DNA from 2 places in the Spirillospora sp. NPDC047279 genome. Region 1 is predicted to be linked to the other one. Evidence: predicted binding sites of a transcription regulator. Region 1 holds the regulator's gene; the other holds the start of a gene.
The links. The regulator HrcA, encoded in region 1, represses chaperone genes, less so after heat shock. The targets are predictions, from matches to a motif close to TTGGCACTCTCNNNNNGAGAGTGCCAA.

Region 1 (11,866 bases):
GGCCACCTTGCCCGGGAACCGTGCCGGGTCGGGGTCCCGCAGCGTGACGAGCCCCTCCCACTCGACCGGCGCCTCGACCGCGAACCACGAGATGTCGGCCTCGAGGCCGAGCTCGAGGAAGGTGCGGTCGGTCAGCGTCCGGGCGATGTGCTCGCGCAGGCCCTCGGCCGTCTCGTCGAGCCGGCGCGGCCACCACGGCGGCTCGGGGTCGCCGGTCGTCCAGTCGACGCCGGGACCGCCGAGGTCGGTGCGCTCCTCCGCGCCGTCCTTCTCGACGACGCGGCAGTGCCAGCCGCCGGAGTCGCCCCGCAGGACCACCCGCGTGGGCACCCGGCCGAACTTGACAGCCCCCTCGTTCCGCACTCCGAGACCCTATCCGCTCCGTGCGGGCGAAACGTGCCGCCGCCGGTCACCGGGCACGGCGCACCGAACGACCATGATCGTCCCGGATCGTCCGCGCGGAGTGCGCGGGGGTTGTGCGCGACACGGCCGGGGTCACTCGACCTGGACGGATATGTCGGTACGGTCGGATGGCCGTGGTCAACTCGGATGGCCGTGGTCAACTAGGTTCGGGAGGTTCGACCGTGCCCCACTCCGGGCAGGTGCTGCGTTCTCCGAAGGAGCGGGAAGCGGTCAACGGCGCGGTGCGCGCCCTGAGGTCGGCCGCCCCGTTCGGCTGGGAACGGCTCGGGTTCGAGTTCCGCGCGACCGTGGGCATCGACAGCGCCTCGTTCGAGGTCGTCGACGCGCACGGCTCGGCGCGGACCGCGATGCCGCCCGGGCAGGCGATCGGCAGGATGGACGAGCTGCGGCGGGCGATGTACCAGCGCGGCAAGGGCGCCTGGTTCACCGCGCGGCTCGAGGTGGAGCGGTCGGGGCGGGTGAGCGCCGAGTTCGACTATGACGGCGAGCCCGACTTCACGCCGCCGCTGACGCCCTCGGCCTACGTGCTCGATCTCGAACGTTTCCCCCGTACCGACGAGCACATCCCGGGCTGGCTGCGCGCCAAGCTGCGCGAGGCCTGACGCGCCCGGCCGCCGGCCGGCGCTCAGCCGGAGAGGACGGCCCAGCGGCGGGCGCGGACGTAGCGCGGCCGCCAGCCGACCCGGTAGACGAGCCGGGCCGGCAGCGGCAGCGAGGCGAGGAACGCGCCGCGTGACCCGCCGGGCGTGGCGTCGTCCATCAGCCAGGGGAAGAACTCCGCGGCGCCGCGGAGCCCCTGGCTCTTGCGGATGTGCGCCGCGAACGCGGTCCACTCGTCCTCGGTGACGAGCGGCAGCAGGTCCTGCTCCTCGTGGTCGAGGTGGTCGCGCAGGGCGGACGACAGCCGCGCCGCGTGCTCCCGCAGCCGCACCGGGTCGGGGTCGTCCATGACGACGTCGACCTCGTCCAGCAGCGGGTCGACGGCGGCGTGCTCGGCCTCCATGGCGTCCAGCAGGGCGAGCTCGTCCGGGTTGTCGGCCAGCCGCCTTCGCATCGGCGGCCACAACGCGGCGTCCTCGGCGCGGTGGTGGATCTCCAGCTGCCGGCGGAACGTCCGCCAGCCCGCCCGCACGGTCTCGTCGGCGCCCAGCCCCGCGTCGGCGGCGGCCCGCAGGCGGTCCAGGTCGCGGCGGAACGCGTCGTGCGCGGCGTACATCGGGGTGAAGTCCATCGTGGTCCTCCTTCAGGCGGCGTGCGCGGGCTCGGGCTTGGACACGGCGGGCGCGGGACCGGTCTGGTCGACGAAGTCCCGGCCGCGGATCAGCAGCAGCGACGACGCGGCCGAGAAGAGCGCGACGACCGCGCCGACGAGCAGGATCAGGTTGAGCCCGTCGACGAAGCCGGCCTGCGCCGCCGACACGACGATCTGGTTTCCGGTGCCCGCCGCCCCGGATCCCGCGCCGACGCCGTCGGCGATCTGGTGTGCCTGCGCGGCGAGCGGCGAGTCGAGCAGCCGGTCGGTGACGGTGTCGCGGAGCCGCCCGGCGAAGAGCGAGCCGAGCGCGGCGATGCCGGTGGCGATGCCGACCTGGCGGAACGTGGTGTTGATGCCCGAGGCCATCCCGGAACGGGCCGGCTCGACCACGCCGACGGCGGTGGAGGCCAGCGGCACGTTCACCAGCCCGGCGCCGATCCCGGCCAGGACGAGACCGGGGATCAGGTGCGTCCAGTCGGACGCCGGGGTCAGGCCGCGCATCAGTAGCAGGCCGATGCCGATCAGCAGGAAGCCGAGCGAGATCATCGCCCGTACCGGCACCACGGTGGTGAGGCGGCCGGCGATGCCGGCGGTCAGGAAGATCGCGCCGGTCAGGAAGAGCGTGCGCAGCCCGGTCTCCATCGCCGAGTGGCCCAGCTGCACCTGGAGGTAGAGCACGACATAGGTGAGCAGCGAGAACAGCGACGCGGAGATGCCGAACGCCGCGATCAGACCGCCGGTGAACGTGGGCTTGCGGAGCAGGGCGAAGTCCAGCATCGGGCGGCGCTGCACGGCCTCGGCGATCCCGAACGCGACCAGCAGCACCGCGGCGGCCGACAGGCTGATGACGGTGCGCGGCTCGGTCCAGCCCTCGGCGCTCTCGATCAGGCCGTAGACCAGGGCGGCGAGGCCGCCGGTGAACGTGACCAGGCCGGCCCAGTCGGTCCGGGCCGCGTTCGGGTCGCGCGACTCGTCCACCTTGAGCAGCGTGACCAGGACGGCGCCGATGCCGATCGGGATGTTGACCAGGAAGATCCAGCGCCAGGACAGCCCGGTGGTGATCACGCCGCCGAGCACCGGGCCGACCGCCACCGCGATGCCGGTGACCGCGCCGAAGACGCCGAACGCGACGCCGCGGTCCTTGCCGCGGAACGCGTTGCTCAGCAGCGCCAGCGAGGTCGCGAACATGATCGCCCCGCCGATGCCCTGCCCGGCCCGCGCCAGGTTGAGGAACATCGGGCCGGTGGCCGTCCCGCACAGCAGGGACCCGGCCGTGAAGATCGCGGTGCCGGCGGCGAAGAGCCTCCGGCGGCCCAGGCGGTCGGCCAGGGTGCCCGCGGTGAGGAGCCCGGCGGCCAGGGCCAGCGCGTAGGCGTCCAGTACCCACTGCAGGTCGGCGAGCGAGGCGTCGAACGAGTTCTGGATGTCGGGAAGGGCGACGTTCACGATCGTCACGTCCAGCAGCAGCATGAACACGCCGACGACGACCGCCACGAGAGTCCACCACTTGCGGGCCATCACGGCCCCCTTTCAGAGGAGATGCCTCACGCTAAAGTCATCTCTGTTAATCGTCAACCCTCTTAACGATCCATCTACTTATCTATCAAACGGGTTTGCTAACATGTGCGCACCGTGAACACCGATGACCGTCCCGCCGACGACCGCCCGGCCGTTGACCGGCTCGCCGGGTCCGCCCCGCCCGCGCCGGCGATCGCCGACTACGTCGGCTATCTGCTCGCGCGCGCGTTCAAGCGCGCCCGCGGTTGCGCCGAGCAGGCCATGCCGGACGGCCGGATGCCCCGCGAGCTGGGCGCCCTCTCGGTCCTGCACGAACGCGGGCCGGTCTCGCAGCGGGAGCTGGGCGAGCTGCTCGGGGTCAATCGGACGATCATGGTCAAGCTGGTCGACGGCATGGAGGCCGCCGGGCTGGTCCGCCGCGAGCGTGACCCCGGCGACCGGCGCTCGTACCGGATCACGCCGACGGCGGAGTCCGCCGCGACGCTCGACAGGCTGAGGGGCGCCGCCGACCGGGGCGAGGCCGTGCTGGTGGCCAGGCTCACGCGGGCCGAGCACGAGCGGCTCAACGAGCTGCTCGCCGGGCTGCTGCCGCCGTCCGCCGACCCGCCGCGCTCGCTGACCTCGAGCACCGGCTACCTGCTCGCCGCCACCCACTTCCACCTGCGCGACCGGGGCACCGACGCGATGCGCGGGCTGGGCATCGAGCCCCGCGACTTCGGCGTCCTGTCCGCCATCGCCGCCCTCGAGCCGTGCTCGCAGCAGCAGGTGGCGCGGGAGATGGGGGTCAGCGGGCCCGCGATCGTCGGCTCGTTCGACACCCTGCAGGCCGCCGGCCACATCGAGCGCGAGCGCAACCCCGACGACCGGCGCGAGCACGTCCTGCGCTGCACCGCGCGGGGGCGCGACATCCTGGCGCGGGCCCGCGCGATCAACGACGGCATCCACGACGACCTCGCCGGCCGGCTCACCCGGCCCGGCCTGGACGAGCTCCGCGCCCTCCTGACCAAGATCATCTGAGCCCGCCGTCCCGCGGTCACGGCCGGCGCCGCGCCGTCGTGGACGGTCCGAGCAGGGCGCGGGGGAGGGCAGACTTGAGGGGTGCCCGCGACCCTGCCCGACGGCGACCCCGTACCGGCCGACGGAAGCCTGCCCGGCAGCGCCCTGACGGGCCTGGGCGGCCCCGGCCGGCCGTTCGCCTTCTACGTGCACGTGCCGTTCTGCGTGACGCGCTGCGGCTACTGCGACTTCAACACCTACACGGCGACCGAGCTGGGCCCGGGCGCGAGCCGGGAGTCCTACGCCGAGACCGCGATCCGCGAGGTGCGGATGGCGCGGCGCGTGCTCGGCGGCACCGACCTGCCGGTGGAGACCGTGTTCGTGGGCGGCGGCACGCCGACGCTCCTGTCACCCGACGACCTGGGACGCGTCCTGGCGGCGATCGACGCGGAGTTCGGGCTGGCGCCGGGGGCCGAGGTCACCACCGAGGCCAACCCCGAGTCCGTCGACGAGGCCTACCTGGGCAAGCTGCGCGAGGTCGGGTTCACGCGCGTCTCGTTCGGCATGCAGAGCGCGCGCGAGCACGTCCTGGCGGTCCTGGACCGCACGCACACGCCCGGCCGGGTGCCGCAGGTGGTGCGGTGGGCGCGGGAGGCCGGGTTCGAGCACGTCAACCTGGACCTGATCTACGGCACGCCGGGGGAGGGCGACGACGACTGGCGGGCCTCGCTGGAGGCCGCGCTGGCCGCCGGTCCCGACCACGTCTCGGCGTACGCGCTGATCGTCGAGGAGGGCACCCGGCTGGCCGGCCAGGTGCGGCGCGGCGAGCTCGCGACCCCCGACGACGACGCCATGGCCGACCGCTACCTGCTGGCCGACGAGCTGCTGAGCGCGCACGGCCTGCGCTGGTACGAGATCTCCAACTGGGCGGCGGACGACGCGGCGGCCTGCCGCCACAACCTCCTCTACTGGACCGGCGCCGACTGGTGGGGCGTCGGCCCCGGCGCGCACAGCCACGTCGGCGGCACCCGCTGGTGGAACGTCAAGCACCCGGCCGCCTACGCGTCGCGGCTGGCCGAGGGCGTCACGCCCGCGCACGCCCGTGAGATCCTCGACGCCGGCGACCGCGCGATCGAACGGATCATGCTGGAGCTGCGGCTGGCCACGGGCTGCCCGGCCGAGCTGCTGGACGGCACGGCCGTACGCCGCGCGATCGCCGACGGCCTCGTCGAGCCGGAGCCGTACGAGCGCGGCCGCGCCGTCCTCACGCTGCGCGGCCGCCTGCTGGCGGACGCAGTCGTCCGCGACCTCACCTGAGGCCGGCCGCGGCTACTTGATCATCGGCCAGGCCATGAACGCCGGGAAGCGGTAGTACTCGCCGCGGTTGGCCGCGATCGCCGCCATGACCAGGAAGACGATCTGGGCGATGCCCTGCGCGATCAACAGGAAGATCCCGATGATCACGAAGATCAGGATGAAGTTGATGATCAGGTAGACCAGCTGCGTGATCGCGAAGTTGAGGCCCTGCGAGCCGTGATGGCGCAGGAACGGGGACTCGTCCTTCTTCACCAGGAAGACGATCAGCGGGGCGACGAAGCCGAGCAGGAACTGGCCCAGGTGGCACAGCAGCCCCCAGGTCCGGTCGTCGGAGGTCGGTGCCCCGTAGGCGGCCGGCTGCCCGTAGGGCTGCACCTGGCCGCCGTAGCCGTACGCCTGCCCCTGGTCGTAGCCCGGCGTCTGGCCGTAGCCCGGGCCGCCGTAACCCGGCTGCGTCTGCTGCCCGTAGGGCGCCTGCTGGCCATATCCGGGCTGCTGCCCGTAGCCCTGCTGCTGCTCGTACCCCTGCTGGCCGTAGGCCTGCTGCTCGTGACCCTGCTGGCCGTAGCCCGGCTGCCCGTAGCCCGGCTGCCCGTAACCGGACTGGTCCTGCCCGTATCCGGGCGTCTGGTCGTGGCCCGGCTGCTGCTGGTCGGGCTGCTGGCCGTACGCCTGCGGTCCCTGCCCGTAGTCGTGCTGTTGCTGTCCCTGATCCGGTTGCTTCTGCTGTCCGTGGTCCGGCTGCTCCGGAGGCCCGTACGACATCGCCTGCTCCTCAGATGGGGGTGGCCTTGCCTACCGCGGGGGGCTCGTCACAAAGTCGATCAGTTCTTCGACGCGGCCCAGGAGCTCGGGTTCCAGGTCGGTGTAGGTGCCCACCGACCCGAGGATCCGCTTCCATGCCGCGCCCACGTTGTCTCCCCAGCCCAGTGCGGTGAGCACCCCCTCCTTCCAGGGTACGCCGCGCGGCACCTGAGGCCAGTGGTGAATCCCGGCCGCCTCGGGTTTGACGGCCTCCCAGATGTCGATGAACGGATGCCCGGTGATCAGGACGTACGGGGACGAGACCTGGGCGGCGATGCGGCTCTCCTTGGAGCCCTCGACGAGGTGGTCGACCAGGACGCCCAGCCGGCGCTCGGGGCCCGGCTCGAACTCCGCGACGATGGCCGGGAGGTCGTCCACGCCCTCCAGGTACTCCACGACGACGCCCTCGACCCGCAGGTCGTGGCCCCAGATCTTCTCCACCAGCTCGGCGTCGTGCAGGCCCTCGACGTAGATCCGGCTCTCCTTGGCGACCTGCGCGCGCAGCCCCTGGACCGCGATCGAGCCGGAGGCCGACCGGGCGGGCCCCCTCGGCACCGCCGTCGGCCGCACCAGCGTCACCGGCCTGCCGTCGATCAGGAAGCCCGCCTTGGTGAGCGGGAAGACCCGCCGCTTGCCGAAACGGTCCTCGAGGGTCACGCCGAACTTGTCGCAGGAGACGACCGCTCCGCAGAAGCCGCTGCCGGGATCCTCGACCACCAGGTCGATCTCGGCCGGGATCTCGGGGATCTGTCCCTTGCGGGGCCGCCGCCAGTCACCCGCGAGAACGTCGTCGCCATAGTCCTTGCTCTGCACGGATCGGCACTCTAGTGACTGGAGGGCTCGGTGGCACCCTCCTGAGGGCGCCCTCCGGGCCGTACACTTGGCACTCGGAAGTATGGAGTGCCAGTACGGAGGCACTCGGAAGCGGCGACGACGGGGGCGAAGGAGGTGACCAGGTGCTCGACGACCGCAAGCTCGAGGTCCTGCGCGCCATAGTCGAGGACTACGTCTCCACCAATGAGCCGGTCGGTTCCAAGACCCTGGTGGAGAGCCACAACCTCGGCGTGTCCTCGGCGACCATCCGCAACGACATGGCCGTCCTGGAGGAGCAGGGCTACATCGCCCAGCCGCACACCAGCGCCGGGCGCATCCCGACCGACAAGGGCTACCGGCTGTTCGTCGACCGGCTGTCGACGGTCAAGCCGCTCTCGTCGGCCGAGCGCCGCGCCATCGAGACGTTCCTCAACGGCGCCTACGACCTCGACGACGTCGTGACCCGGACCGTCCGCCTGCTGGCCCAGCTGACCCGGCAGGTGGCCGTCGTCCAGTACCCGTCGCTGACCAGGTCGTCGGTCCGGCACGTCGAGCTCGTGCCGGTCGCCTCGCGCCGCCTGCTCCTCGTCCTGATCACCAACACCGGGCGGGTCGAGCAGCGCGTCATCGAGACCTACGGCGAGGTGTCGGAGGAATCGATCGGGCACCTGCGGGCGTTGCTCAACACGTGCCTGGACGGATGCGGGCTCGGCGAGGTGCCGCACGCGGTGGCCGACCTGCCGGAGAAGGTCGCGGCCGACGACCGGCCGATCGCGGCCGCGGTGTTGTCGGTGCTGCTGGAGACGCTCGTCGACCGGCACGAAGAGAAGATCGTCTTCGCGGGGGCGGCCAACCTGGCGGCGGTGGACTTCTCCAAGAGCCTGCGCGACGTCCTGGAGGCTCTGGAAGAACAGGTCGTCCTCATGCGGTTGCTCGGGGAAACCGGTGATTCCTCTACTCTTACGGTGCGCATCGGCACCGAGAACCCCGACGAGGGGCTCCGGTCCACCTCCGTCGTCGCAGCCGACTACGGAGTCGGCGATCAGACGTTGGCCCGGCTGGGAGTGCTCGGGCCGACGCGCATGGACTACCCCAGCACGATGGGAGCGGTACGGGCAGTGGCACGCTACGTCGGACAGATCCTGGCGGGTTCGTAAGTGGCCAACGACTACTACGCGACCCTAGGGGTCCGCCGCGACGCGAGCGCGGACGAGATCAAGAAGGCGTACCGCAGGCTCGCGCGCGAACTGCATCCTGACGTCAACCCGGACCCGGAGACGCAGGAGAAGTTCAAGGAGATCACCCAGGCCTACGAGGTGCTCTCCGACCCCAAGAAGCGCGAGATGTACGACCTGGGCGCCGACCCGTTCGCGCCCGGCGGCGGGGCGGGCGCCGGCGGCTTCGGCGGCGCCGGGTTCCCGTTCAGCGACATCATGGACGCCTTCTTCGGCACCGCGACCTCGCGCGGGCCGCGCAGCCGCGCGCGCCGCGGCCGCAACGCGACGCTCAGGGTCGAGCTCGACCTTCAGGAGACCGCGTTCGGCACCACGCGCGAGCTGTCGATCGACACCGCCGTGGTCTGCACGAGCTGCACGGGCTCGGGCTGCGCGCCCGGCACCCACCCCGACACCTGTGACACCTGTCACGGCCGCGGTGAGGTCCAGCAGGTGCAGCGCTCGTTCCTGGGCCAGGTCATGACGTCCCGCCCGTGCCCGCAGTGCGGCGGCTACGGCAGCGTGATCCGCACGCCGTGCCCGGAGTGCTCGGGCGACGGCCGGGTGCGGACCCGCCGCACGGTCAAGGTCAAGATCCCCGCGGGCGTGGAGAACGGCATCCACATCCAGCTGGCGGGCGAGGGCGAGGTCGGCCCCGGCGGCGGCCCGCCCGGCGACCTGTTCCTGGAGATCGTCGAGAAGCCGCACCAGATCTTCGAGCGGGAGGGCGACGACCTGCACTGCACGGTCGAGATCCCGATGACCGCCGCCGCTCTCGGCACCAACGTCACGATCGAGACGCTCGACGGCGCCGAGGAGGTCGACATCAAGCCGGGCACGCAATCCGGCCAGGTGATCACCCTCTACGGGCGCGGCGTCCGGCACCTCAACGAGAGCGGCCGCGGCGACCTGATGATCCACGTCAACGTGGAGACGCCCAACAAGCTCGACGAGGAGCAGGAGGACCTGCTGCGCCGGCTGGCCGAGCTGCGCGGCGAGGAGCGCCCCCCGGGCAAGTTCGCGCCGGGCCAGCGCGGTGTCTTCTCGCGCCTGCGGGACGTGTTCAACCAGCATTGAAGCGAAGCCGTGCGGGCCTATCACCAGGGCCGTGACGGCGACCTCCCGTCGTGACCGGAGACCCCTCCGGTCGCGGCGGGTTTCGTTCGTGAGGAGGGGCATGAGCCCGCCGGTGTTCCTGGCCGAGCCCGACCGCCTGGAGGGCGCCAGCGTCGTCCTGGACGGCGCCGAGGGCCGTCACGCCGCGACCGTCCGCCGGATCCGCCCCGGCGAGCGGGTCGACCTGACCGACGGCGCCGGCCTGCTCGCCCGGTGCGTGGTCACCGCCGCCGACAAGGTCTCGCTGACCCTGGACGTGCTCACCCGCGAGCACCACCCGCGCCCCGAGCCCCGCCTGGTGGTCGTCCAGGCCCTGCCCAAGGGCGACCGGGGCGAGCTGGCCGTCGAGACGATGACGGAGGTCGGCGTGGACGAGATCGTCCCCTGGCAGGCCGCCCGGTGCGTCACCCAGTGGAAGCCCGAACGCCGCGAGAAGGCCCTGGGCCGCTGGCGTTCCACCGCCCGCGAGGCCGCCAAGCAGGCCCGCCGCCCGTGGCTGCCCGAGGTCGCCGGCCTCGCCTCCACCGAGCGGGTCGCCGAACGCCTCGCGGCCGCCTCCGCCGCCCTCGTCCTGCACGAGGAGGCCGAGGCGCGGCTCAGCACGTTCACGCCCGCCGGGACGGGGGAGATCATCCTCGTGGTCGGGCCGGAGGGCGGCATCAGCGACGAGGAGATGGACCGCTTCACGGCCGCGGGCGGACGCCCGGCGCGGCTGGGCCCGACCGTCCTGCGCACCTCGACGGCCGGAGTCGCCGCCGCGGCCGTCCTGCTGGCGGCCACCTCGCGCTGGTGAGCGGGCGGCCGCCCAGCGCCGCCTGAGAGGCGTCCACGGCCGCCCATAGGGCGATGGCCGGCTGAAGGGCCCGCGGCTGCCTGACGGGCCGCCTCAGCGGGCGGCGGCGCCGTCAAGGGCCGATGACGGCGCCGCCCTGGGAGGTGCGGCTAGGGGGTCTGGCCGGACGAGTCGCTCGTGGACGACTGCTCGGAGGCGGTCTCCGTCGGGGTGACGGTCGGCTCCGGGTCCTGGCTGGTCGGCGGTGTCACCGGAGGCTCCGGCTGTTTGGTCACCGCGGTGGTCGGCGGCGGCGCCGGCGTCGTGCAGGTGACGGCCGGCGGGGTCGCCGGGGAGCTGCCGGGGGACGGCGTCCCCGCGGCGGACGGAGCCGGCGCGGGCTCGCCGGGGGCCTGGCAGGCGATCGTGGAGGACGCGTTCGGGATCGTCGGGGAAGCGGACGGATCCGCGGGACCGTTCTCAGAGGGAGGCGGGGATCCCTGGCTGTGCGAGCCGTTCGACGGCACCTGGCCGTTGGCGCCGGTGCCGGCGGCGCCGTTGTCGTCGCTCGACGAGGGGCCGTTGTGGCCGGCCGGCGACGTGAACAGGTTGACCGTCTGGGGTGCGGACACTCCGATGCCCGCGATGGCGACGGCCGCCCCGACGGCCAGTACGGGGCGAGCCCAACTCGCGGTGAACCAAGCCCATCCGAAGCGCCGTAGGCGGCGCTCCTCGATCCGGGCCCGGATGCGGTCCAGACCGTCGGTGGATGGGGTGACCGTGTCCGCCTCCGCGTTGAGGGCACGGCGCAGGATCTCACCGTGCTCTTCGTGGGGATCGGTCATGAGAATTGCTCCAGGACGTTACGAAGCGCGGCCATGCCGCGCGCCGTATGACTCTTGACGGCGCCTCGACTGATGCCCATGGCGTGGGCGATCTCGGCTTCGGACAGATCGGCGTAGTAGCGCAGGACCAGGGCCTCCCGCTGACGGTTCGGGAGCGTGTGCAGGGCGTCGACGACGGCTGAGCGTTCGAGCTCGCCGATGGCCCCGGCCTCTGCGCTCGGCGCGTCCGGCAGCCCCTTGGGGGCGTACTTCTCCACGACGGCGCGGTGCCGCAACACCGATCGTGACCTGTTGACCACCGACTGACGCAGGTACGAGAGAGCCTTGTCGGGGTCGCGCAGGCGGCGCCATCCGCCGTGCATGGCCACGAAGGCGTCCTGGACGACCTCTTCGGCCGTCCCGGAGTCCCGTACGAGCATCGCGGCCAGACGCACCAGCGAGCGGTAGTTGGCACTGTAGAGGGCGGTCACCGCCTGGTCGGCGTCCCAGGCGACGGCCACGGCCCCGGTAGTGCCCCTGGCCACGAGGGTCTCGGTCACGTCTGTGGGACGCGTACCCTCCTCGTCCGGTTTACGAAAGGGCATCTCTTGTCTTGCCTCGGTCACCTATCCGCCGCCTTTGCCGTCCCCCGGCCACCCGATCGGATGGTCACCTTCGGTACGGCGTGGATGGACGTGCCCGACCGGTCGAGACCTGGTGGCGCAGGGAGCTTCGGCCCGGGGGGAACGCCTGAGTCGCAACTTTAACGAGTCGGCGGCGCCCTGTGGGAGCCGAACGACCGTCAGGTTGATCA
Region 2 (11,866 bases), on a different contig from region 1:
TTCCTGGGCGAGGAGTTCGACCCGGCGATGACGGCGCCGCAGGACATCGCCAAGCTGACCGTTCCGCCGCAGAAGCGGTGGCACGACCGCACCCACACCGCCGTCACGTCCGGCCGGGTCGGCGCGTGGTCCAAGCGCCTGGAGCCGTGGGAGATCGGCCTGGCGGAGTCGGCGTTCGGTGAGCGGCTGGCCGACTACGGCTACGAGCTCAGCGGCGCGCCCAAGCCCAGCCCGGCGATGCTCGGCAAGTTCGCCAAGACGGCCGCCCACCGGCGCATGTCGCAGCGCAAGAAGGACCTGCGCGACCGCTGGCAGCGCCGGTACGAGCCCGGTCCGGTCGAGTGCCTGCTGACGGCCGACACGGCCGAGTCCGCCGCGCTCACCTGAGCGGGCCGCCCGCTCGTGGCGGGTTCGGTGAACGCCTGATGGCAAGGCGCCGGACCCGCCACGTACCAACGGCCCCGCCGGCCCCGCCAGGTGCCGGTCAGTCGAGGGCGGCCAGCTGGTCGGCGAACCACCGCTGCGGCGGAAGCGCGGTCGCCGCGGCGGTCAGGCGGGCGCAGCGCGCGGCACGTTCCTCGGCCGGCATCAGCAGCGCCTGGTGCATCGTCTCGGCGGTCTGCGAGACGTCGTACGGGTTGACGATCAGCGCGTGGTCGCCGAGCTCGGCGGCGGCGCCGGCCTCGCGGGACAACACCAGCGCCGAGCCGCCCTCGGAGAGCACGGGGCCCTCCTTGGCCACGAGGTTCATGCCGTCCCTGATCGGGTTGACCACCAGGACGTCGGCCAGCCCGTAGGCGGCCAGCGAACGCGGGAAGTCGTCGTTCACCTGGAGGATCAGCGGCTCCCACTCGGCGGTCCCGAACTCGTCGGTGATCTGCTCCGCCATCCGCTGCACCGCCGCCGTGTACTCGCGGTACTCCGGCAGGTCGTGCCGGGAAGGGTAGGCGAACGCCAGGTGGACGACGCGGCCGCGCCATTCGGGATGGTTGGTGAGCATCTCGCGGTACGCGGCGAGGCCGCGGACGATGTTCTTGGAGAGCTCCGTGCGGTCGACCCGCACGATCAGCTTCCGGTCGCCGACCTGCTCGCGCAGCGCCTCCGCGCGCGCCACCACGTCCGGTTCGGCGGCGCGGTGCCGCAGCGACTCGCCGTCGACGCCCAGGCCGTGCACGCCCACCCGGGTCGTGTGCCCGGCCCTGGTGACCGTGCAGGCGGCACGGTCGACGCGCGCCCCCGGCAGGAGCTGCTCGCAGCAGTCGAGGAACGCCGCCGCCCACCGCGAGGTGAGGAAACCGGCGTGGTCGGCGCCGAGGATGCCCTCCAGGACCTGCGTGCCGATGTCGTCGGGCAGCAGCCGGAAGTACTCCGGCGGCGCCCAGGGCGTGTGCGAGAAGTGAACGATCTTCAGGTCGGGCCGCCGTTCGCGCAACATCTGCGGTGCCAGCGACAGGTGGTAGTCCTGGATGGCGGCCTTGGCGCCCGGCGCGGCGTCGCGAGCCAGGGCGTCGGCGAACGCGGCGTTGTAGGCCTCGTACGACTGCCAGTCACGGCGCGCCCTGGCGTCGAAGTGCGGGGCCCTCGGGGTGTCGTACAGCAGGTGGTGGACGAACCACAGGGTCGAGTTGGCGATGGCGTTGTACGCGCGATGGAACGTCGCGGCCGGGATGTCGAGCATCCGCACGGCCGCGCCGCCGGTGTCGTGGCCCGCCTCGTCCAGCCGCCCGTCCGGGGCCTGCCGCGCCGCCGCGCGGTCGGCTTCGCCGAGCGCCGCGCACACCCACAGCACATCCGGCGCCGGCTCGCGGGCCGGGCGGCCGGGGCCGCCGGTCACCGCGGCGAGTCCTGACACCAGGCCGCCCCCGCCCCGCCGCATGGAGAGCGTGCCTTCGTCGGACATGGAGAACGAGACCGGGCCACGGTTGGACGCCACCAGCACTTGGCTCATACCGAAAGGGTCTCAGTTGGTGTACGGCGAGATCAAAGTGACCCAGGTGAAACGGTCGGAGGTGTTCGTCACCTCCGCACGGGTAGACGGAGCGGATGGGGCGGCCGGAGGAGACCAAGAAAACGGTGCTCGTCGCGGGTGCGGCGAACCTGATCCTGGCGATCACCAAGCTGATCGCCGGTGCGTTCGCGGGATCGTCCGCGATGCTGGCGGAGGGGGCCCACTCGGTGGGAGACACCCTCAACCAGGGGTTCCTGCTCGCGTCGTTGCAGCGCAGCAAACGCCCGCCGGACCGGCGGCACCCGTTCGGCTACGGCAACGAGCGCTACTTCTGGTCGCTGCTCGCCGCGTTCGGCATCTTCGTCGCCGGCGCCGGATACTCGATCTTCGAGGGCATCCTGACGATCAGTGGCCACGAGAAGGGCGGCGAGCAGGTCTGGCTCGCGTTCGCCGTGCTCGGGCTGGCGTTCGTGCTCGAGGGAGCCTCCTGGATCCGGGCGTACTCGCAGGCCCGCGCGGAGGTGCGCGAGAACGGCCGGGACCTGATGGAGCACGTCCGCAAGACGCCGGACGTGACGTTCAAGGCGGCGCTCTTCGAGGACAGCGCCGCCGTGATCGGTCTGATCATCGCCGCCACCGGCCTGACGCTGCGGGAGGTCACCGGATCGTCGTTCTGGGACGGCCTGGCGTCGATCCTGATCGGCCTGCTGCTGGTCGTGGTCGCGTTCGCGCTCGGCCGCGACAGCCGTTCGCTGCTCATCGGCCAGGCCGCCGACCCCGCCGACCAGCGCGTGATCAGCGAGGTGATCACGTCGGCGCCCGGGGTGACCGGGATCGACGAGCTGCTCACCATGCACTTCGGCCCGGACGACCTGCTGGTCGCGGCCAAGGTGCACTTCTCCGACGACATCAGCGCGGACCAGGCCGAGGACACCGCCGAAGAGATCGATCGCCTGCTGCGCGAACGCCTGGAGATCGTCCGCCATGTCTTCCTGGACCCGACCCAGGAACGCCAGACCGGGCCGCCCCCGCGGGGCCGAGGCCGACGGCGCCGCCACCAGGCCGACCAGGAAGGATGGTCGGGTGTGGCCGGCAGGTCAGGGTGATCTCGGGGGCGGGTGGGTAATGTCTCATCCGGTGAGATCCGGCTGTCTGGCATCCGGTCAGATCATGTAAAGTCACGCATGTAGCCCGAAACTACAACCGGGCTCACTTGCACATACATAACTGAATAACGCTCATCTAGAGGGGTGCAGGGAGCACAGCGGCCATCGGGCCGGTCTTCCAGCTCAACCCCCGACACAACTGAATAACGCTCATCCAGAGGGGTGCAGGGAGCACAGCGGCCATCGGGCCGGTCTTCCAGCTCAACCCCCGACACAACTGAATAACGCTCATCCAGAGGGGTGGAGGGACCGGCCCTGCGAAGCCCCGGCAACCACCTGGTCAGTGCGCGCTCGCGATCCTGCGAGGCCGGCCAGGAGATGGTGCCAACTCCGGCCTGTGACCAAGGCGGCACAGGGAAGATGGGGAGAAAGGCCTCGCTCTCATGGCACTCACGCCTGCCACCACCGACCTCGGACCCGCTACCGGACTCGTCTGCCGCGAATGCGGCGACACCCGCGATCTGGGTCCCTACTACGCCTGCGAAGAGTGTTTCGGCCCGCTCGAGATCAAGTACGAGTTCGGCGACGTCACTCGTGCCTCGATCGAGGCGGGCCCCCGCAACATCTGGCGTTACCGCGGTCTGCTGCCCGTTCCCGGGAACGTCGCCGACACGCCCAACATCGAGCCGGGCCTGACCCGCCTCGTGCGCGCCGACCAGCTGGCCGAGTCGCTCGGCCTCCAGCGGCTGTGGGTGAAGGACGACAGCGGCAACCCGACCCACTCCTTCAAGGACCGCGTCGTCGCGGTGGCCTTGGCCGCCGCCCGCGAGCTCGGCTTCAAGGTGCTGGCCTGCCCGTCCACCGGCAACCTGGCGAACGCGGTGGCCGCGGCCGCCGCCCGCGCCGGCATCCGCAGCGCCGTCTTCGTGCCGTCCAACCTGGAGTCCCAGAAGATCATCACGACCGCGGTGTACGGCGGCACGTTCGTGACGGTCGACGGCAACTACGACGACGTCAACCGGCTCGCCTCGGAGATCGCCGGCGAGCAGGACGACTGGGCGTTCGTCAACGTCAACGTGCGGCCCTACTACGCCGAGGGCTCCAAGACCCTGGGCTACGAGATCGCCGAGCAGCTCGGCTGGCGGCTGCCCGACCAGATCGTGATCCCGATCGCGTCCGGCTCCCAGCTCACCAAGATCGACAAGGCGTTCCAGGAGCTCATCAAGCTCGGGCTCGTCGAGGACAAGCCCTACCGCGTGTTCGGCGCGCAGGCCGCGGGCTGCGACCCGGTGTCCGCCGCGTTCAAGGCCGGGCACGACGTGGTCCGCCCGGTCAAGCCGGACACCATCGCCAAGTCGCTGGCCATCGGCAACCCCGCCGACGGGCCGTACGTGCTCGACGTCGTCCGCCGCACCAACGGCTCGATCGAGGACGTCACCGACGAGCAGGTCATCGAGGGCATCCGGCTGCTGGCCGGCACCGAGGGCATCTTCGGCGAGACCGCGGGCGGCGTGACCGTCGGCGTGCTGAAGAAGCTCACCGAGTCCGGCGTGCTCGACCCGTCCGCCGAGACCGTGATCATCAACTCCGGCGACGGCCTCAAGACCCTGGACGCGATCGCGCCGGTGGTCGCCCCGACCGCCAACATCGCCCCGTCCCTCGACGCCTTCCGCGCCGCCGGCATCGCCTGACGACGTCCTCGTCCGACCCGTTCCAGAGGAGTAAGTGACATGAGCACGGTCTCTGTGCGCATCCCGACGATCCTGCGCACCTACACCGGCGGCGAGTCCGAGGTGAAGGCCGAGGGCGACACCCTGCGCGCGGTGGTCGCCGACCTGGACGCCGGCCACGCCGGCATCGCCGCCCGCATCCTCGACGACAACGGCAAGATCCGCCGCTTCGTCAACGTGTACGTGGGCGACGAGGACGTGCGCTTCGCCGAGGGCCTGGACACCCCGACCCCCGAGGGCTCCCAGATCTCCATCATCCCGGCGGTCGCCGGCGGCTGACCCGGACGGCCGGCGCGCGCGGGCGGCCCCCGGCGCGCCGTCCGGCGGTCACCGGCCCGTTCCGCGCTCGTCGCCTGCCTGTTCCCTGCTCGTTCCCGGCTCGCCATCCGCGAAGGACGGCGGGCCGGATCGTGTCCCGTCCCGTCGCCATCACCTCCCGATCGTGTGCTTTTGTCCTGATAGATCGGGTAAAGGGCGAGCATGGGGATAGCGGAGGACGTCGCGGGTACCGTGCTGGCCCACCCCGACGTGAGCGAGGTGGAGCTGATCGGCTCCCGGGCGCGGGGCACCGCGACCGAGGTGTCGGACTGGGACTTCCACGTGGCCGCGGAGGACTTCGGCCAGGTGGCCGCCGACCTGCCGCGGCTGATGTCCCCGTACGAGCCGCTCGCCGCGCAGTGGGACCGGCTCGGCGACCACGAGAGCTACCTGCTCATCTTCGCCGGCCCGGCCAAGATCGACCTGATCTTCCCGGACGTGCCGCGCAGCTGGAACCCGCCCTGGCGGATCGGCCCCGACACGCTCGCCGCGGTGGACGCGCATTTCTGGGACTGGTCGCTCTGGCTGGTGAGCAAGCGCCGTCACGGAATGGCCGACCGGGTCCGCGGCGAACTGCTCAAGATGAGCCGTCACCTGCTCGAACCCCTCGGCATCACCGCCATGCCGGGGTCGCTGGAAGAGGCCGCCGACCGTTACAAGCGTGCCCGCGACAGGCTGGAGACCCGGTACGGAATGCGCGTCTCACGGCGCCTCGAAGAGGAGGTCCTGCCCCTCGTCCGGGCTTCTGATGATGACCATTACCGGCCGTCGAGACTTCGGTCGTAAGGGCTGTCACGGACATCTGCCCGCCTATATGGTCAACCCCGATCATGCCGGGTTGACCCCGTCGCGGCCCTCTCCGGGCCGCGGAGACACGGCCTCTGGTCGCCGGGCCTCGCGTAGAAGGGGCGGGGTCCGCGGGCGTCATACCGTGGCCGGGGGTCACGGACGAGCGGCAGGTTTTCCGAATGGCTCAGGGCACAGTCAAGTGGTTCAACGCCGACAAGGGGTACGGCTTCATCGCGGTCGACGGCGGCCGCGACGTGTTCGTGCACTACTCGGCCATCCAGATGGACGGATTCCGCAGTCTCGAACAGGGCCAGCGGGTCGAGTTCGAGATCACGCAGAGCGACCGCGGGCCGCAGGCGGACGTCGTCCGCGCCGTCTGAGCGGAAGCCCTCCGGCAACCGGTGCCGCGGGCCCGGCGTCACAGTGACATGAACGTCGATCATTCGCGCCGCCCGGGCAGCCCGCTCCCGCGGTCACGGACGGCGTGGAGTACGGCGCCTACCCGGGCGGCGACATCTCGACCACCAACAGCGTCTGCGGCTCCGGCTGACCGTCACCCTCCCGGGATACCACCGTCCATCCGGCCCGGGCGCTCGTGCGGATGGGGAGCGCGAACGTTCTGGAGCCTCGGCCGGTCACTCGCTCCGTAGTCGGCGTAGTTCCGCCGGGCCTCGGTGAGGCTGAGCCTGCGGTTGGGCCCGCCGCGCACCTCATCGGCGTCATGGTCGTCCTGCCCGTCGTCCTCCCAGAAGCACACGGGGCAGATCTCGTTGTAACCCCGCTCTTCAAGCGTCAGGTGAGCACAGCACGGGCACGCGTACGGCTCGCCTCTCGGCGCCCGCCGCACGTTGATGAACATCCGAGAAATCCTCGCCCCCGAGCCCGCCGCCCACAACCCACCTGCCTGATCGAGCCTCCACCCCAGGCCCGACGGCCAGGCCGGGCTTCCCAGATCAGAGGCCCCGCCAGAAGCTTTCCGCCGGCGGCGCAGGGCAGTCGAGGCTGACCTGGGCGGGAATGTTCGTCGCTTGCACTCGACAGGGTAGAGTGCTAAACAAACGGTTGGCACTCACCTGTGGAGAGTGACAATCCCACAGTCTGGGTCGGGGCGATGAGGCCCTGTTCCCGGCGGCGGAATGGAAGCCGTCCGGGATGGGGCCGTCCGTCGCGGGCGTCGGCTCGATCCGTCATAGCCACCTTGTTCCGGGAGGACTGGAGCCTATGGCTGCAAAGATGATCGCGTTCGACGAAGAGGCCCGCCGCGGCCTCGAGCGCGGCATGAACCAGCTCGCTGATGCAGTAAAGGTCACCCTTGGTCCCAAGGGTCGCAACGTCGTGCTGGAGAAGAAGTGGGGCGCTCCCACGATCACCAACGACGGTGTGTCGATCGCCAAGGAGATCGAGCTCGAGGACCCGTGGGAGAAGATCGGGGCCGAGCTGGTCAAGGAAGTCGCCAAGAAGACCGACGACGTCGCCGGTGACGGCACGACGACGGCCACCGTCCTGGCGCAGGCGCTGGTCCGCGAGGGCCTGCGCAACGTCGCCGCGGGCGCCAACCCGATGTCCCTCAAGCGGGGCATCGAGGCGGCCGTGGAGCGCGTGAGCGAGGAGCTGTCCAAGCTTGCCAAGGATGTGGAGACCAAGGAGCAGATCGCTTCCACGGCCTCCATCTCCGCCGGCGACGCGCAGATCGGCGAGATGATCGCCGAGGCGATGGACAAGGTCGGCAAGGAAGGCGTCATCACCGTCGAGGAGAGCAACACCTTCGGGCTCGAACTCGAGCTCACCGAGGGCATGCGCTTCGACAAGGGCTACATCTCGCCGTACTTCGTCACCGACCCCGAGCGGATGGAAGCGGTCCTCGAGGACCCGTACATCCTGATCGTTCAGGGCAAGGCGTCGGCCAACAAGGACCTGCTGCCCGTCCTCGAGGGCGTCATGCAGTCCGGCAAGCCGCTGCTGATCATCGCTGAGGACGTCGAGGGCGAGGCCCTGGCCACGCTCGTCGTCAACAAGATCCGCGGCATCTTCAAGTCCGTGGCCGTCAAGGCCCCGGGCTTCGGTGACCGCCGCAAGGCCATGCTGGGCGACATCGCCACGCTGACCGGCGGCCAGGTCATCAGCGAGGACGTCGGCCTCAAGCTGGAGAACACCTCCCTCGACATGCTGGGCCGCGCCCGCAAGATCGTGGTGTCCAAGGACGAGACCACGATCGTCGACGGTGCCGGTGACGCCAACGAGATCGCGGGCCGGGTCAACCAGATCCGTACCGAGATCGACAACACCGACTCCGACTACGACCGCGAGAAGCTCCAGGAGCGTCTCGCCAAGCTGGCCGGCGGCGTCGCCGTCATCAAGGCCGGCGCGGCGACCGAGGTCGAGCTCAAGGAGCGCAAGCACCGCATCGAGGACGCCGTTCGCAACGCGAAGGCGGCCGTCGAGGAGGGCATCGTCCCCGGCGGTGGCGTGGCGCTGATCCAGGCGGGCGCCCCGGCGTTCGACAAGCTGGAGCTCCAGGGCGACGAGGCCACCGGTGCGGCCATCGTCAAGCGCGCTCTGGAGGAGCCGCTCAAGCAGATCGCGGTCAACGCCGGTCTCGAGGGCGGCGTCGTGGTGGAGAAGGTCCGCAACCTGACCCCGGGTGAGGGCCTCAACGCCGCGACCGGCGAGTACGTGAACATGTTCGACACGGGCATTCTCGACCCGGCCAAGGTGACCCGCTCGGCGCTGCAGAACGCGTCGTCGATCGCGGCGCTGTTCCTCACCACCGAGGCCGTCATCGCGGAGAAGCCGGAGAAGTCCTCTGCTCCGGCCATGCCCGACGGCGCCGGCGGCATGGACTTCTAAGTCCGAGGCCGTACGACGTTCGTACGCATGCGAAGGGGCGGTCCCATCGGGGCCGCCCCTTTCGCGTTCCCTGGGTTGGCTGGGTTCCGCCATGTGATCCGCCGGTGATCCTCTTCCGGGCGTGACCGAAGCTTGGCAGGATCGGTGGGGTGAGCGATCTTTTCAACTCCCCGGTACTGAAGATCGACCAGCCGAGGGGCGTGCCGTCCGCGAAGTCGAAGTACACCGTGAAGGACGGCCAGGGGACCCTGCTCGCCCAGGCGTCCGAGCACGACGTCGGGGTCGCCCGCCAGGCGGTCCGCACGGTGTTCGGCGGCGGCGGCAGGCGTTCGGTCCTGGTCGAGAACGCGCACGGCGTGCCGGTGCTCGCCATCGAGACGCGGAGCTCGCGGGATACGCTGATCAGCGCACCCGGCGGGGCCCTCTACGGATCGATCCAGATCGACGACTACGACTGGCGGTACAAGCTGCTGGACGCCGCCGAGCGGTTCGTCGGCCGCCTCGACGGCAACAGGGTCGCCCGCAAGTTCAAGGTGCTCGACGCCGCCGGCCACCACGTCGCGCAGGTCGACAAGAAGTGGAAGGGCGCGATGACCGAGATCCTGACCTCGGCGGACCGCTACCGGGTGGAGTTCCACCACCCGTTGCCCGACCCGCTGCGCGTCCTGGTCGTGGCCGCGCCGATCGCGCTGGACCTCATGCTGTACGAGGACAAGGACTGGATCCCCGGCTAGGCAGGCGGCGCCGGATCGCCTGTGGCGGGAGGGTGGGGGCATACCGGACTTCCGCTCCTTCGCCCGACCCTTACGCGTAAGGGACTTTCGCGTCAGGACGGACCTTGGCAGGATCGCCGGGTGTGAGCGATCTCTTCGAATCCCCCGTGCTCAGGGTCGAACAGCCCCGCAAGGCTCCCCTCGGCAAGACGCAGTACAAGGTGCTCGACGGCAAGGGCACGCTCCTCGCCGTCGCGACCGAGACCACCGACCGCACCCCGCGCGAGTCCCTCAAGACGATGTTCCCCGGCAAGTCCGAGATGGACGCGCACCTGCTCGAGGTGTGCACGACCGAGGGCGACCCGCTGTACTACGTGGACAAGGCCCAGGGCCGCATGCTGACCGCGATCCGCCGGCCGGACGGGGAGCTCGTCGGCGCCTTCCGCACCGAACGTGTGGGCCGCCTCTACACGCTGCGCGACGACGACAACAAACGGTTCGGCGAGATCGAGGGCGACGTGCCCCGCCGCAACTTCACCGTCAAGAACGCCGACGGCGTCAAGGTCGCCCAGATACAGAAGAAGTGGGCCGGCATCGCGACCCACCTCCTCACCACCGCCGACCGCTACACCGTCGACATCAAGGACCCCGTTCCCGAGCCTCTCCGCACGATGGCCGTGCTGACCGCCATCGTCATGGACATGTTCCTGCACGAGTCCAAGGACTTCACCTGACCCGCGCCCGGCCGGCCACGGCCCGTCACTCGGTCCGGAGGGCGGACGCCGTACGGATCCGGGCGGCCCAGGTGGCAGGCAGCAGGGCGCCCGCCGTCGCGATCGCCAGGCCGCCCAGCAGGAGGACGGCCAGCAGCAGCGGGCTGTAGGCGTCCATCACCTCGGCGGGCAGGCCGGTGCCGGCGCTCTCGCCCATCACGGGCAGCACCCGGGCGTGCAGGGCGAGGCCGAGCGGTACGCCGGCCGCTCCCGCGACCAGCCCGATCCCGGCGACCGAGGTGAGGACCATGGTGGTCGTCTGCCCTGGCGTCATCCCGAGGGCCCGGACGACGCCGAGATCGTGCGTGCGTTCCCGGGTGTCGAGCACGACCGTGTTGAGGACGCCCAGCCCGGCGACCGCGACGAGCACCAGCGTGAGCATCCCGGCGAGGGTGTCCATGGCGATGATCGTCACGCTCGTCTCGGTCGTGTTGGGCATGCCCTGCGAGCCGAGCGGCCGCAGCGTCGTGTTGAGCGACGCGAGGTAGGCCCGCACCTCGGTGCCGGGCGCGAGGTCCACGTTGAACTGGACGGAGTCGGCCGGGATCTCGACGCGCAGCGCGGCCAGGGACGCGGCGGGGGTCAGGACCGTCATCCCCTCGTCGCTCAGGTCCAGCGCCTCGCCGACGATGCGCACCGGCGCGCTGCGCCCCTCGTCCGTCAGGGTGACGGTGTCGCCGACGCGCGTCCCGGTGGCCTTGAGGAACCCGGTGGGGACGACCGCCTCGCCGGGCGCCCGGAACCAGCGGCCCGAGATCATCGCGAACGAGCCCCAGGACGCGTCGCCCGCGTAGGCCTGCACGTTCGTCGTGCCCGCGCGTCCGGCCACGCCGACCTGCGTCCGGGCCGTGCTGAAGTACGCGCGGGTGCCCGGCTGCGCGGCGATCTTCGCGGCGATCACCGCCGGGTCCGTGCCCTCGGCGGGCCCAGGCCCCTTCCCCGCGGCTCCGGGGGGCCGCCCGGGAGCTTCGGGAGCGTTCGGCGGCGGGGCCTCGTGGCTCTCCTGCGGAGGGCCGGCGGCATGGACGATGACCTCGCCCGGCGAGCGGCGGTCACGGCTGTCCTCGATGGTGTGCAGCGAGATGAGCAGCCCGGCGCAGAACGTGACCCCGGCCGTGCCGAGCACCACCGACGCGACCATCGTCGCCGAACGGGCGGGCCTGCTGAACGGGTCGGCCAGGCCGAGGCTCACCGGGCGCGGCAGCGGCAGCCCGCCGAGCACGCGGCGCAGGCCGCGCCCGCGCCCCGCCGTGCGGCTGGTCCGGCCGACGGCGATCGCGTCGATCGTGCGCAGCCGTCCGGCGCGGAGGGCCGGGACCAGCGCGGTCACGCCGACGACGGCGAGCGCGGCGAGGGAGACCGCGACGTCGACCCACACGGCGATCGTCAGGGAACCGGCGCCGTACGCGTCCTCCGCCTGGCGCATCACGGGAATCGCCAGCAGGTTGGCGAGCACGACGCCGAGGGCGGTACCGGCCGTGGCCGGGAGCAGCGCCTGCACGACGTAGGCCCGCACGACCTGCGCGGGCGTGAAGCCGAGCGACTTCAGGATCCCGATGCGCCGTGTCGCCGCGCTGACCGCGCCGCTCACGACCACCACGATGATCAGGATCGACATGGCCAGGCCGAGCACGCCGAAGGC

Region 2: groL (chaperonin GroEL) is a predicted target of HrcA. The motif match lies at 6,954-6,980, and genes of this name have one in related genera.

What each region holds. Positions count from the first base shown of each region.
Region 1 is NZ_JBEYUA010000004.1:596,908-608,773, forward strand. Features, by position in the region: gene ABZ810_RS13365 (hypothetical protein) at 1-363, opposite strand, end outside; gene ABZ810_RS13370 (hypothetical protein) at 585-1,025, shown strand; gene ABZ810_RS13375 (hemerythrin domain-containing protein) at 1,049-1,654, opposite strand; gene ABZ810_RS13380 (MFS transporter) at 1,667-3,196, opposite strand; gene ABZ810_RS13385 (MarR family transcriptional regulator) at 3,311-4,213, shown strand; gene hemW (radical SAM family heme chaperone HemW) at 4,295-5,509, shown strand; gene ABZ810_RS13395 (DUF4870 domain-containing protein) at 5,522-6,274, opposite strand; gene ABZ810_RS13400 (DUF3097 domain-containing protein) at 6,305-7,126, opposite strand; gene hrcA (heat-inducible transcriptional repressor HrcA) at 7,270-8,283, shown strand; gene dnaJ (molecular chaperone DnaJ) at 8,284-9,417, shown strand; gene ABZ810_RS13415 (16S rRNA (uracil(1498)-N(3))-methyltransferase) at 9,518-10,249, shown strand; gene ABZ810_RS13420 (hypothetical protein) at 10,399-11,073, opposite strand; gene ABZ810_RS13425 (SigE family RNA polymerase sigma factor) at 11,070-11,612, opposite strand.
Region 2 is NZ_JBEYUA010000035.1:5,677-17,542, reverse strand. Features, by position in the region: gene ABZ810_RS46710 (sulfotransferase) at 1-387, shown strand, start outside; gene ABZ810_RS46705 (trehalose-6-phosphate synthase) at 485-1,948, opposite strand; gene ABZ810_RS46700 (cation diffusion facilitator family transporter) at 2,044-3,054, shown strand; SAM riboswitch class I at 3,340-3,481, shown strand; gene thrC (threonine synthase) at 3,498-4,745, shown strand; gene ABZ810_RS46690 (MoaD/ThiS family protein) at 4,785-5,063, shown strand; gene ABZ810_RS46685 (hypothetical protein) at 5,265-5,888, shown strand; gene ABZ810_RS46680 (cold-shock protein) at 6,071-6,271, shown strand; gene ABZ810_RS46675 (CPCC family cysteine-rich protein) at 6,445-6,750, opposite strand; gene groL (chaperonin GroEL) at 7,113-8,738, shown strand; gene ABZ810_RS46665 (phospholipid scramblase-related protein) at 8,888-9,472, shown strand; gene ABZ810_RS46660 (phospholipid scramblase-related protein) at 9,595-10,185, shown strand; gene ABZ810_RS46655 (FtsX-like permease family protein) at 10,211-11,866, opposite strand, start outside.